DNA from 2 places in the Arcticibacter tournemirensis genome. Region 1 is predicted to be linked to the other one. Evidence: riboswitches for the same ligand, from Rfam matches in the RefSeq annotation. Region 1 holds a riboswitch; the other holds the start of a gene.
The links. Region 1 has a riboswitch for fluoride ahead of BDE36_RS19050 (voltage-gated chloride channel family protein). Riboswitches for the same ligand answer to the same signal wherever they lie in the genome.
Positions count from the first base shown of each region.

Region 2: linked by a shared signal. The riboswitch ahead of BDE36_RS02005 (phosphatase PAP2 family protein) and the one ahead of BDE36_RS19050 (voltage-gated chloride channel family protein) in region 1 are both predicted to bind fluoride.

Region 1 is NZ_VFPL01000001.1:4,585,761-4,591,746, forward strand. It holds gene hrpB (ATP-dependent helicase HrpB) at 1-1,858, opposite strand, end outside; gene BDE36_RS19045 (hypothetical protein) at 2,083-2,289, opposite strand; fluoride riboswitch at 2,312-2,376, shown strand; gene BDE36_RS19050 (voltage-gated chloride channel family protein) at 2,431-3,825, shown strand; gene BDE36_RS19055 (hypothetical protein) at 3,857-4,393, opposite strand; gene BDE36_RS19060 (hypothetical protein) at 4,440-4,688, opposite strand; gene BDE36_RS19065 (DUF4112 domain-containing protein) at 4,803-5,285, shown strand; gene BDE36_RS19070 (tetratricopeptide repeat protein) at 5,356-5,986, shown strand, end outside.
Region 2 is NZ_VFPL01000001.1:464,369-470,354, forward strand. It holds gene eno (phosphopyruvate hydratase) at 1-873, opposite strand, end outside; gene BDE36_RS01995 (hypothetical protein) at 886-1,296, opposite strand; gene BDE36_RS02000 (metallophosphoesterase family protein) at 1,298-2,020, opposite strand; gene BDE36_RS02005 (phosphatase PAP2 family protein) at 2,017-2,739, opposite strand; fluoride riboswitch at 2,779-2,845, opposite strand; gene BDE36_RS02010 (hypothetical protein) at 2,999-3,763, shown strand; gene BDE36_RS02015 (helix-turn-helix transcriptional regulator) at 3,927-4,214, shown strand; gene BDE36_RS02020 (helix-turn-helix domain-containing protein) at 4,204-4,467, shown strand; gene BDE36_RS02025 (plasmid mobilization protein) at 4,725-5,114, shown strand; gene BDE36_RS02030 (relaxase/mobilization nuclease domain-containing protein) at 5,104-5,986, shown strand, end outside.

The DNA of each region.
Region 1 (5,986 bases):
CCCTGGTCGCCACGATACCTCCTTTGCGGGTATCCCATAGTACCGTATCGCTCTCTGACGCTATATCAACCAGATCATTAGCATTCACCGGGGCCGCAAGGAAGATCTTTCCAATGCCCTTACGAGCGTCGAGCTGGGCGACAGCTAACCAGTGTTCATGGGCGAGGTCGTCTTCAGTACTCACTGCAGCGGTCTTTCCGTTAGCGAGCTGAAACTGCCCTGTATGACCAGGCCTGGCGCAGGCGATACGTTCGGGGTAGGCGTATGACAACAGCAACCCGGTTGCATAAGGATCGTTCGTTCGGTTATCCTCATCAACTCTGAATAAGCGCCGGTAAGACGAAGCTATCTTCTCGATATTATCCATCCTTCGTTCTTTACGACGCTCCTGCCGGTGTCTTCTCAGCGCTTCAACCCTCAGGTTGATATCGATGTTACCTTCCTTTTCGAGGGGGTCTCGCTCTTCAAGCAAAGCAGCCAGGTCGGTAGCTAAGGCAAGGTTTTCAGTACCCGAGGCCATTGCCAGCATATGAGCGATGCGCGGATGACAGGGCAAAGCATGTATCCGCTTTCCATGCGGGGTGATCTTATTGTCTTTAAGCGCATTCAGCTCATGGAGGATTTCATTCGCCCGCGCTAAGGCAGCAGCCGGAGGCGGCGTCAGCCACGTCAGCTGAAGGATATCTTTCACGCCCCACTGTACCATGTCGAGTACCAGGGATGCGAGATCAGCCTCAAGGATCTCCGGAGTACGATATGGCGCCATTCTTTCCTGCGTTGCTAATGACCACATACGATAGCAGGTACCTGGACTAAGTCTTCCTGCTCTTCCGGAACGCTGGTCGGCTGAGTCGACTGAGATCTGCGAGGTCTTTAACCCCGACAGTCCCGACTTTGGATCAAAAGCCTGACTTCTTCCGAGTCCGCTGTCCACTACGATCTTTATGCCTTCTATGGTTAAGCTGGTTTCAGCAATCGATGTCGCCAGAACCACCTTTCTTTTACCCGAGGGATCGGGCATAATAGCTGCATTCTGTTCTGCAAATGAAAGCTGACCATACAAGGGATGGATACCAATATCTCTGAGCTGTCTTTTCAGTAAGGCTTCGCATTTTCTGATCTCGCCCTGCCCGGGAAGAAACACGAGAACATCCCCCTCCCTCTCCGCTATAGCGCGAACAACGGTTCGTGCGCATACTTCCGGCAGTTGCTGCAAATCCTGCTCGCCTGTATAGATAACATCTACCGGATACATACTTCCTTTGCTTTCGACCACAGGGGCTTCCAGTAACCCGGCCAGGCGCGGAATATCAAGGGTGGCCGACATGACCACGATCCGCATATCGGGGCGTAGCACCTGCTGCGTCTCCCGGCAGAGAGCCAGCGCGATGTCGGCATGGATGCTTCTTTCATGAAACTCATCAAAAATCACCAGTCCGATATCTTCGAGGGCATTATCACTGTGAAGCATTCTTGTGAGTATCCCCTCTGTTACCACTTCAATCCGTGTTTGAAAAGATGTTTTATTTTCAAAACGGATGCGGTATCCTACAGTCTGGCCGGGTTGTTCTCCTAATAAGGAAGCCATCCTGTTTGCGATAGTCCCCGCAGCTAAACGCCTCGGCTCGAGAATAATCATTTTCTTATCTTTCAGCCAGGGTTCCTGAAGTAATGCCAAAGGAAGGACAGTACTTTTCCCGGCACCCGGAGGAGCGCTTATGATGAGCGTGTTATTAGTGGCAAGACTACTGCTTACGGAAGGAATGATTTCTGTAACCGGAAGTCCTGTTTTATAGGGATCAAAATTATTGCGCATGCGCTGCAAAGATACAGGGAAATCATTTTTAATGTGAAGCATTCCTTTGGTTGATCAATATCATCACCCCTTTAATCTATCTGAAGAATTTGCAAGGAAGCTATAGCAGGGGCTTCACTGAGAGTCGGAATGCTTCCGTACATTAGCCCGGCTGGCTTCGGCACGGCTATGGGATTTCTTCTACAGTTCTTCTAAAAAATCCAATACCCAGACCGAAGCCAGGCAATACCCAGCCAGAAGGTGAGTAGTTGCCACTACGAACATGGTCAGGAAAAGGTCCCCAATTTGTCAACAATGCTGCCCAGCTCATACCCTGGTTTGGCTATCTTCGGTACAGACAGCCACTCGCTCCCGTGCTTCTTCGGTTTTTGTCGAAGAAGCACAGGAGGAAGACAAAGCATGGTCGCTAAGTGAGTGCCGACCACTCCGAACCCTTTCTGAAGCGGGTCCGAAGCGAACGTCAAAATTTGCATATAAACACAAGTTTGGATAAGTTTGCGGAACGGAAATGGTGTCTTCCGACTTAACCGCCCTAAAAAGCTGATGGCGCCTGCAAAATTCAATCCGGGAAGGTTTACTTCCCGCGAACAATTTATTTGTAGGCAACAATCAAAATGACAGCAAGAAATATAGCATCCGAACAATTCCCAATCTTAAAAAACCTTGTACGATGGACTGTAATGGTGATTCCGGTTGCTATTGTGACGGGAAGCATGGTCGCGTTGTTCCTCTGGCTGCTCCATTCGGTTACTGATATCCGTTTTAATAATCCATACCTCTTATTTTTTCTGCCTCTGGCCGGACTGCTTATACATATAATCTATAAGGGTATCGGGCAATCGTCGGAAAAAGGAAATAATCTGATCATCGACGAAATCCACAGTCCGGGAGGAGGAATTCCGAAACGGATGGCCCCTATCGTATTGTTGTCAACGGTGCTCACTCATCTATTCGGAGGCTCGGCAGGTCGCGAAGGAACGGCAGTCCAGATAGGCGGCAGCATTGCCCAGATGTTCGGAAGCTGGTTTAAGCTGCAAAAGAAGGATATGACCATTCTGCTTACTGCCGGTGTAGCGGCTGGATTCGGTGCTGTTTTCGGAACGCCGCTGACAGGAGCGATCTTTGCAATGGAGGTATTGACCATCGGACGTATTCAATACGATGCCCTGCTGCCTTGCCTCATCGCCAGCATTGCAGGCGACGCAACGGTAAGCGCCTGGGGAATTCATCACACTACGTATCATATTGATGTTTTTCATTCAGCACCGGGACTGTTCTCTTCTTATTTGTCACCCGATTTCTATCTGCTTTTGAAGGTAATTATTGCCGCTATTGCCTTCGGTCTGTCGTCTTATCTTTTTTCTATACTTGTATACGGGATCAAAAATTTCTTTGTCAGCAGGTTTACCATAAAGTGGCTGATACCGGTAACCGGGGGACTTATTATCATCGGATTAACGTACGTTACCGGTAAACCAGATTATCTGGGCCTGGGCGTTGATTCGCAATATGCCGGTGCGGTAACTATACCATCGGCTTTTAAGGCTGGTGGGGCGGATACATGGAGCTGGCTTTGGAAAACCCTTTATACATGCCTGACCCTTGGAACAGGCTTCAAGGGCGGCGAAGTGACTCCTTTGTTTTATATCGGGGCAACCCTGGGCAACACGCTTTCTATTTTACTGGATGCCCCCGTGGGCCTTTTTGCGGCGCTGGGTTTTATCGCTGTATTTGCAGGAGCCACCAACACGCCTTTGGCCTGCACCATCATGGGCGTTGAATTATTTGGTAGCGAGTACATCATTTTTTTCGCGACGGCCTGTTTTGTTGCTTACTTCTTCAGCGGACATTCGGGAATCTACAGCTCGCAGCGCATTGCCGTGCCTAAAATCCTTAATTCACGTTTTTCTGAAGAAACTTCACTCTCTGAATCGAACCAGCGAAGGGGTCGGCGCATGCGATGGAAGTTAGCGAAGTATATCGTTGCTTTAAAAAATAGAAGGGGATAATAATTACACAGCCAGTCGACACAAAACGCTTCTAATTGTTTTTACTATATCCGTTAAAGATCCAGTACCCCCCTGAGTCTTTCCGGTATTGAACTTCATAGTATTCACCTTCAATTGAGAGATTAAAGCTAAAGGACTGCGCCGAACGATCGGTGGGAATATACTGATAAAGGATACCGTCTGCTACCATTTCAATAGCATCTCTCAATTCATCCCGCTCAATAATGATACGGAGTTCGATATCTGTAAGTTCGAAGATGAGGTTTTGGAAGCGGTGGACGCTAAAAGATTTCGAAAGGACTGTTTTACCGTCCTTTATGATCTCAAAATTGTCGCCCGTGTGTCTGATATGCCAGGAAGGCAACGACTCTATACTGAACAGACTATGGGCGCTTTCAAAAAAGCCCAGCATCAAAAGCCATTCATTTGTTAGCGGTACCGGCTTGCAGGTCGTCTCCAGATCTTTCCAGAATTCCGCAGAGCGAAAAGCTTCCACTGATGCTTCAACCGGGGAGCCATCCTCCAGTCCTATGATATTTCCAATTCTAAGTTCGCTTGCTTTTATCATTGTTATCCCGCCGGGTTAATTCCGCAAAGATAACACAAGCATTAACCTATAGGTCCAAAGTTGCTCTTTTCAGATCAAAATTTATCAGGGCCTCGTTAATTATTGATTCTCTTTCCGCCCTGGCTGATTCATCGAGTTCGGCCCACGAACCTTCCTTGAAAAATTGATCCCAATCCAGAGGCGATTTACGAAACTCGTTCATAAAATATTCCTTAATGTTCTCTCCGTAAGGAACTTTGTTAAGGTTTGAAAACACCAGCATATCCAGGGCCTGCTTATCTAATACCTGCTCCATAGTCATTGAATTAAAAGTCCATAGTTAGTATTTTTCGGCAAGTATTCCAAACCCGCCGATAAAACTATAGAACTGTGCTTCAAACCTTTTTTCTCATTGCCCGGTTATACCGGTATGTCAAACGAGATATCGAAACCAGTGGAACTGAACAACCAAAAGCTGAAGTGGGTGGAGCGCGTCGCTTACCTGATGGATAATCAGTTCAGGCTTCCGGGTACTTCTTTCCGGTTTGGCGTAGATCCGATCGTTAACTTTATTCCTTTCCTGGGCGATATTTCAGCTTTTTTAGTTTCAGCGGTTCTTGTGCTGACCATGGCTCGTCATGGTGCAAGCGGCAAAGTACTTATATTAATGGTACTGAATATCCTGCTCGACGCGGTAATAGGCGCCATACCTGTCATCGGCTGGATCTTTGATTTCGGATATAAAGCTAACTCCCGCAATATCAATCTGCTTAAACGGCATTATGTTGAAGGCAAATATCAGGGCAGCGGTAAAGGAATTATCTTTACTATCATTGTAGTTATCCTGGTATTCTTCATTGTTCTGATCTATTTAATGTGGAAAATACTGGCATGGGCGGCTGATATGATATAGGGCTTACCCAATGGTACAGGGTTTGTATAGATATATTTATAATATTGTAACAAGTACTTAAAGAGGATCCATGAAATTTATAATATACCTTACCTTGCTGATCGTGCCGGGCTCTTTCACTCTTGCTTCAGGGCGGCAGGACAGCACAAGTATTCGTAATAAGGTTCGCGACTCGCTGTCGGCCAGGGCAGATTATTATATATTGATGGCAACTTTTAACAGCGCTATAAAGCCTGCTGATGCAGTAAAGAGTTATAAAAAAGCATTAACGACAGCTCCTGTGCGGAACGAGCTTTGGGAAGCAGACGTCAGGACAGAGATCGGAAAACTTCTCTTTAAATTGAAGAAGGACGAAGCTATTGCTCAGTTTATAAAAGCAGAGTCACTTTATAAGAAACAATCCAATTTGCGCGGAAGGGCTGATGTTCTGGATATGCTGGCTAAAATATATGAGAAGAAAGGGATGCTGACAGAAGCACAAAAACAGTACACTGACCTTTATAAAGTACATATGGAAGCTGGCGACGCCGTCTTCGCAGGGAACGTTGCATCACATCTTTCTGACGTTTTCTTTAAGAAGAAGAACTACGATGCAGCGTTCTCTTACGCTGCTATGGCCAAAAATTCGTATGAAAGGGTGTGCCGGAGAGATAGTTTGGGCTCTATCTACCTAAAGATTGCAACCATCAAACGAATTCAGA
Region 2 (5,986 bases), 4.1 Mb from region 1:
GTTTTCCCCGAGGCCATCTTCCAGCGAAATGATAGGATATTTATCGATCCATGATGACCAAAGTTCGATCAATTCATCAGAGGTGTAATGCTGACCGGTGCTTTTGAACAGGCTGTATTTGCCATCTTTCCATAGCTCACTTGCAGCGGGGTCAAGGCATATAGAAATGTCGTTTCCCGGCTCGTAACCTGCCTGGATAATGGCCTCCATTATTACTTCTATAGCTTCCTCATTTGATCTCAGATTTGGTGCAAATCCTCCTTCATCACCGACAGCCGTAGCGTAGCCTTTTTTACCCAGCAGCGACTTCAGACTGTGAAATACTTCTTCTCCCATCCGAATGCTTTCCTTGAAGGTAGGGGCATTATGTGGCGCGATCATAAATTCCTGGAAGTCTACATTGTTATCGGCATGATGACCACCATTGATCACATTCATGCAGGGTACAGGCAATAAGTATTCATCCCGCGCGATCAGTTGCCGGTAAAGAGGGATTTGGTTTGATGTCGCGGAAACCCTTGCAAAGGCGATAGAGGCCGCCAATAACGCATTTGCGCCCAGTCTGGATTTATTAGGTGTGCCATCCAGTTCGATCAGCTTTTTGTCGAAAGCCTCCTGGCTTTCAAATTCATTTCCGCTGATGGTATCGTTAACTTCTTTATTCAATCCGCCCACCGCAATTTCCACGCCTTTGCCCTTATAACGCTTTGGGTCATTGTCGCGCAGTTCAACGGCTTCTTTTTCACCGGTGCTGGCACCCGATGGAGATATACCGCGCGCAATACTGCCATCAGCTAAAGTGATTTCTGCCTCTACGGTTGGATTTCCTCTTGAATCCAGTATTTCCCTGGCTTTGATCTTTTGAATTTTCATAGATTATTATTTTTAGATAAGCTTATCTGTTAATATTTCGAGTTGTTTAAATAAGTTTTCATATCGTTTCCTTAGCGATTCGTCAATTTCGCCATGGCCTTTCAACCGGTCAAAAGGGGCACCGGTAACATCTTCCCAAATAAAGGAAGCCTTGGTTGTCAGCAAGTGCTTTAAACTAACTGATTCACCTTCGAGACCATAGGTTTTCACGATATCCCGGAGTACTTTTCGGATCTCGGCGGCGGTATTTTGAAATGATTGAAACTCATCTTCATTCAGGTCATATTCAAGCGTCAATAGTTCACCGGGTTGCTGATTCGCTTTGGCATAGGTAACTGTAGCTTCCATATCCCGGAGCTTTTCTTCGATCACATATACAGTTGACCGGAAAGATCTTTGCTGGCTTTCTGACAGTGCTTTCATCTCAGGCTTTAATTAAAAGGTTAGCATAAATATTCGGTATGGAGCTTTGCAGGATCGCTTGCTGAACCTCTTCCAGCGTATAGCTGACCCGGATAATGTCCGCAACAGGCAGTGGCCCTTTATCGTTTAGCGTTAACATCAGATAAGCGGCCCGATTATTCCCGTCTTTAGATTTACCGACAGATCCGGCATTTATAGCAAGTTTAGACTGGCCAAAATATTTGATATAAGGACGATGTGTATGGCCCATGATAAGTACATCTGCGACATAATCATCCATCAGATCAAGTAATGTATCCTCTGGAAAATCTTCAAAAACGTATTCACTGACACTTCTCGGACTCCCGTGGGTTAACAAAATATTCGTTTGATGATGCTCTAAACGGATAAACTTCGGGAGGGAACGCAGAAATTCCCTGTTTTCATCCGATAGCGCTGAATTGGTAAACGCAATGGCTTTTAACCCGGCTTTATGTTCCTCATTTGTTTTAAAAGAGAAATCAAATTCAGTTTTGTTCAAACCGATGGACAGGTCATGATTACCACAAAGCGTAGGTATGTTTTCTGCCCTGATCAGTTCGATCACCTCATTTGGCCAAGGTGCGAAATTGACCAGATCGCCGAGACAATAGATACGATCAATCTGCCGGCTGGTAATATCCCGAAGCACAGCCTGCAATGCGGGCAGGTTGCCATGTATATCGCTGATCACTGCTATGTTCATAATATAAAATATTTGAGGTTCACAAAAACTGTACAGATGGCCGCGGTCCGCATGATGGCAATGATCATGTCCTGCCACCACTTACTGCGCCGCTCATACCAACGTTCCAAGCGTTCCGGCAGCCAAAGAATACAGCAGATCGCCATGATAGTGCCCAGCACATTGCCAGCCAGTACATCACTTACATAAGCCCACCCCAAGTAAATACGGGAATACATCAGCAGCAGCGCAACCAGCCAAAAAATAAAGGCGTATTTGAAACTTTCCGTAAAACACCAGGATAAATAAATGGCGAGACAGGTGACTACCGCAGCTTGAACAGAAGGAAAATTGAGTTCCGGCTGAACTGCCGAATTTGCTAATACAGACGTAACCGGAGCTTTCCAATGCTGAAAGTGGTTATATTGAATAGTGATACAGGCATACCAGGAAAAGAGTGAAGCCAAGATCGCGGTAAGGGAATATGCAGGTGCACGTCTTGCCAGCGCAATGACGACACCCGAAGTTACGATATAACTGCAGCTGCCTTGTGCGACCCAAAATAAAGGATGATCTAACCAGCTGATATGGAAAGAGTTAAGCAATATAGTGCTTTGAGAATTGCCATAACATATCAATAATATGATCAGCTGAAGCCAGATCAAAGCCATCAGCAAGAAGAACAGTCCAAATCCCTGGCTAAAAAACGATCTCGAAAAAAGGATGTTTATTGCTTTCACCTACAAAAAATTTAATGGTCGGACCACAGTCCTCCCGGTCATTTTGTAGGCGTCATCAGCACGAGGCGGTTATTTTAAACGGAAGAACACCATTTCCGTTGAATAATATGACAAATGTAGGAAATTTAATTTCATAACAAAAAATCAATCGGTTTTACGCGTTCAATTAATACATTATATTCTTTTAACCTCAATTATCTCTGACTGTTAACAAACCAAAATAGTAGGTCGACGTTATTGCTTTAATAATAATAAGATTATGCCCAACAAGTATTTCAAGCCGCACGAATCATTCGACCTTAACTCACACAAGTACGATGTTGGTATATTGACAGGATTAAAAGATGGTTACGAAGACAATCTATTTATTAAAAAGGTACTTGAACTGCCGGAGCTTGAATACGAGTCGTATTATCTATACCACCTCGATTACTTTTTAAGCAAGGAGCCACAGGGTGAACAGGAGTTTTTTTCTTTTGTTTGGCAGATCGTTTTAAGGCGTATTAACTACCTCGAAATTAAAGACCCTTTTAATTCGAGCCATGCTTTGGATGTGGAGATAATAGAAAAACTTTTGCACTTTCAAAAATACCTACGTTCAATTGACCAGTGGGATACCCAAAGAACACTACCCGAAATTATTGCCGACCAGCAGGAGACGATCAGGAAACAACAAGAAGAAATTGCAGCTTTAAAGGATGAAGTCAAAGCCGCAAAGAAATTAGAAACCCAGGAGTTTATCAATATTGCAGACGGTTACCTATTAACTTTTTTAGATATATGCCTGCAAATCCAGGATGATACCTTATTGCCTGATGGCAAAAAAGAATTGGTTTTATCACAAACACAAATTGTGTGGTGCAAGATGATCGCTAAGTATTTCAGGGAGGGCGGTAACGAGATAAGCCTCGAAACCATACGTCGGTATTTCCCCGCAGACAGGAAAAATCCCGGTAGCAAGTATGCTAAAATTCCACCACAGTTAAAGCTGTTCCAACTGAAACCCGCTAAAAAGCGCAGTTGAAACTCATACAACTTAACTATACTTACCGCTACTTCCTCTAACTCCTAACAGGCTATATTTCAATACCCTACAAGCTTGCTTTAAGTTGCCAAAAACACCTTCAATTTAACCACGCAAATCTGCATGGTCACGCACGCGCTGTTTTTCTCTTTTCATTTGCTGCATGGAGATAATAAACCAAGAAGCCCTAAGCCGGTGTGTCAGGGATGCAGTAAGGGCAGAATTACAAGAGCATTTTAACGCAGGTAGAAACCCGCCACAGGATGAACGGCTATTATCCAAACAAGAACTGTCCGAGGAGTTAAGCGTGTCATTAGTCACGCTTACCGACTGGATGAAAAAGGGGCTACCCTATTTGCGCCTGCATAAGCGGGTGTATTTTAAAAAGAGCGAGGTGCTCAAAATCATGCAACAAAAAACTAAAGATCAAGGAGGAAAAGATGAACGTTGAATTAATCACATGGGAAGATTTGAAGCGGTTTAAAAATGAAATGTTGACCGAAATTAAAAGCTTGTTAAAGCCCGGTCAGGGTCAAAGTAAACAATGGTTGAAAAGCTACGAAGTCAGGAAGCTGTTAAATATTTCGCCTGGCACTTTACAGAATTTAAGGGTTAATGGAACGCTACGTTATACCAAAATCGGCGGGCTGCTATATTACAAAAAAGAAGACATTGAAAAGCTTTTAGAAGGCGAGGACAAATAAGGTTCTGCCAGCAGAACCCAAAGCAAATCTTTGGACGAACAGCGGCGCAGCGTACCGCTCGCGGTATAGCTGCATAGCTGTATATCCGGCCAAAGGCCGTTAACGAAAATCATTTGCCGATAAGAAGCAAGTTTGTGTTTTTGTTCCACAAAAACTCCCCCAAGCCTTCGGCAAGGGGGCAAACTTGCTTTTTGCGCCCGTTGGTTGCAAAAAGGAAAAAAGACAGAAAAGGGATTGGGTAAGACAGATTGTAGGGTATGGAAACAGGATTGAAAGATACGGTTGGGATAGTACCAAGTAAACCGAAACATAAAGGCGGCAGGCCGAAAATAGCTATCAAACGGGAGGCTTTTATCAGGGTTAGGTTAACCGCCACGGAGCATTTTGTTATAGCCGGTAGAGCCAAAGAAGCAGGTATGAAAATCAGCGATTGGTTCAGGTCGGCAGCTAAAGCCGCGAGAGTTGTAGCTCGGTTAAATCCCGAAGATATGCAGATCATGCGGATGCTTACAGGGATGGCTAACAACCTCAACCAGCTAACAAAGTTAGCGCATAAAGATGGCTTGTTATCGGTAGCCCGTAAGTGTGATGGATTGCTAACCGAGATAGATCAGGCACTAAAATATTTCAATAGCGATGATAGGTAAGGTTCCTAAACCCGGTAAAAGCTTTGGCGGCTGTATAGAATATAACGTGCTTAAAAAAGATGCCGTTACACTTTATGCGGATGGTGTTCGCATCGACAAGATTGCGCACACTATAAACGATTTTAACATGCAGCGTAAAATGAACCCCGGCTTAGGTCAGGCGGTTGGTCACATTGCTTTGAGTTGGAGTCCAAACGACAAGGATAAGTTGAACGATGAGAAAATGGTGGAGATCGCTAAAGAGTATTTGCAGAAAATGAAAATACAGGACACCCAGGTATTAATGGTAAGGCATAAGGACAAAGAGCATCCCCACCTGCACATCGTTTACAACCGGGTAAACAATCAGGGTAAAACCATATCCGACAAGTTCCAGCATTACAACAACCTAAAGGTAAGCAAACAGCTCACTTTAAAATACGGTATGTACATGGGTAAAGGTAAAGAACAGGTTAACCGCCCACAATTGAAAGGCATTGATAAGTTAAAGTACGAATTGCACGATACATTAAAAGCCGCCATCAAAAAAGTGGGCAGTATTATAGAACTGAAAAACGAACTGGCTAAACAAGGTATTGACACTTACTTTAAATTTAAGGGTGGTACAACCGAGATACAAGGTATTAGCTTCGGTAAGGGTAAATACAAATTCAAAGGTTCGGAGATTGACCGCAGTTTAAGTTACGGCAAAATAACCCAGGCGATACAGCAAAATGTACAACAACGCCAGTCCGAACAGGTACAGCATAAACAGTTTGTTAGCGACCTGAAAGCTGCCACGCAATCGCAAATCCCAGCGTTCCCTCCGCAGCAAAAAATGGGTGGCAAATCGCTACTCGACATATTGTTTGCACCGGACTATGTTGAGCCGG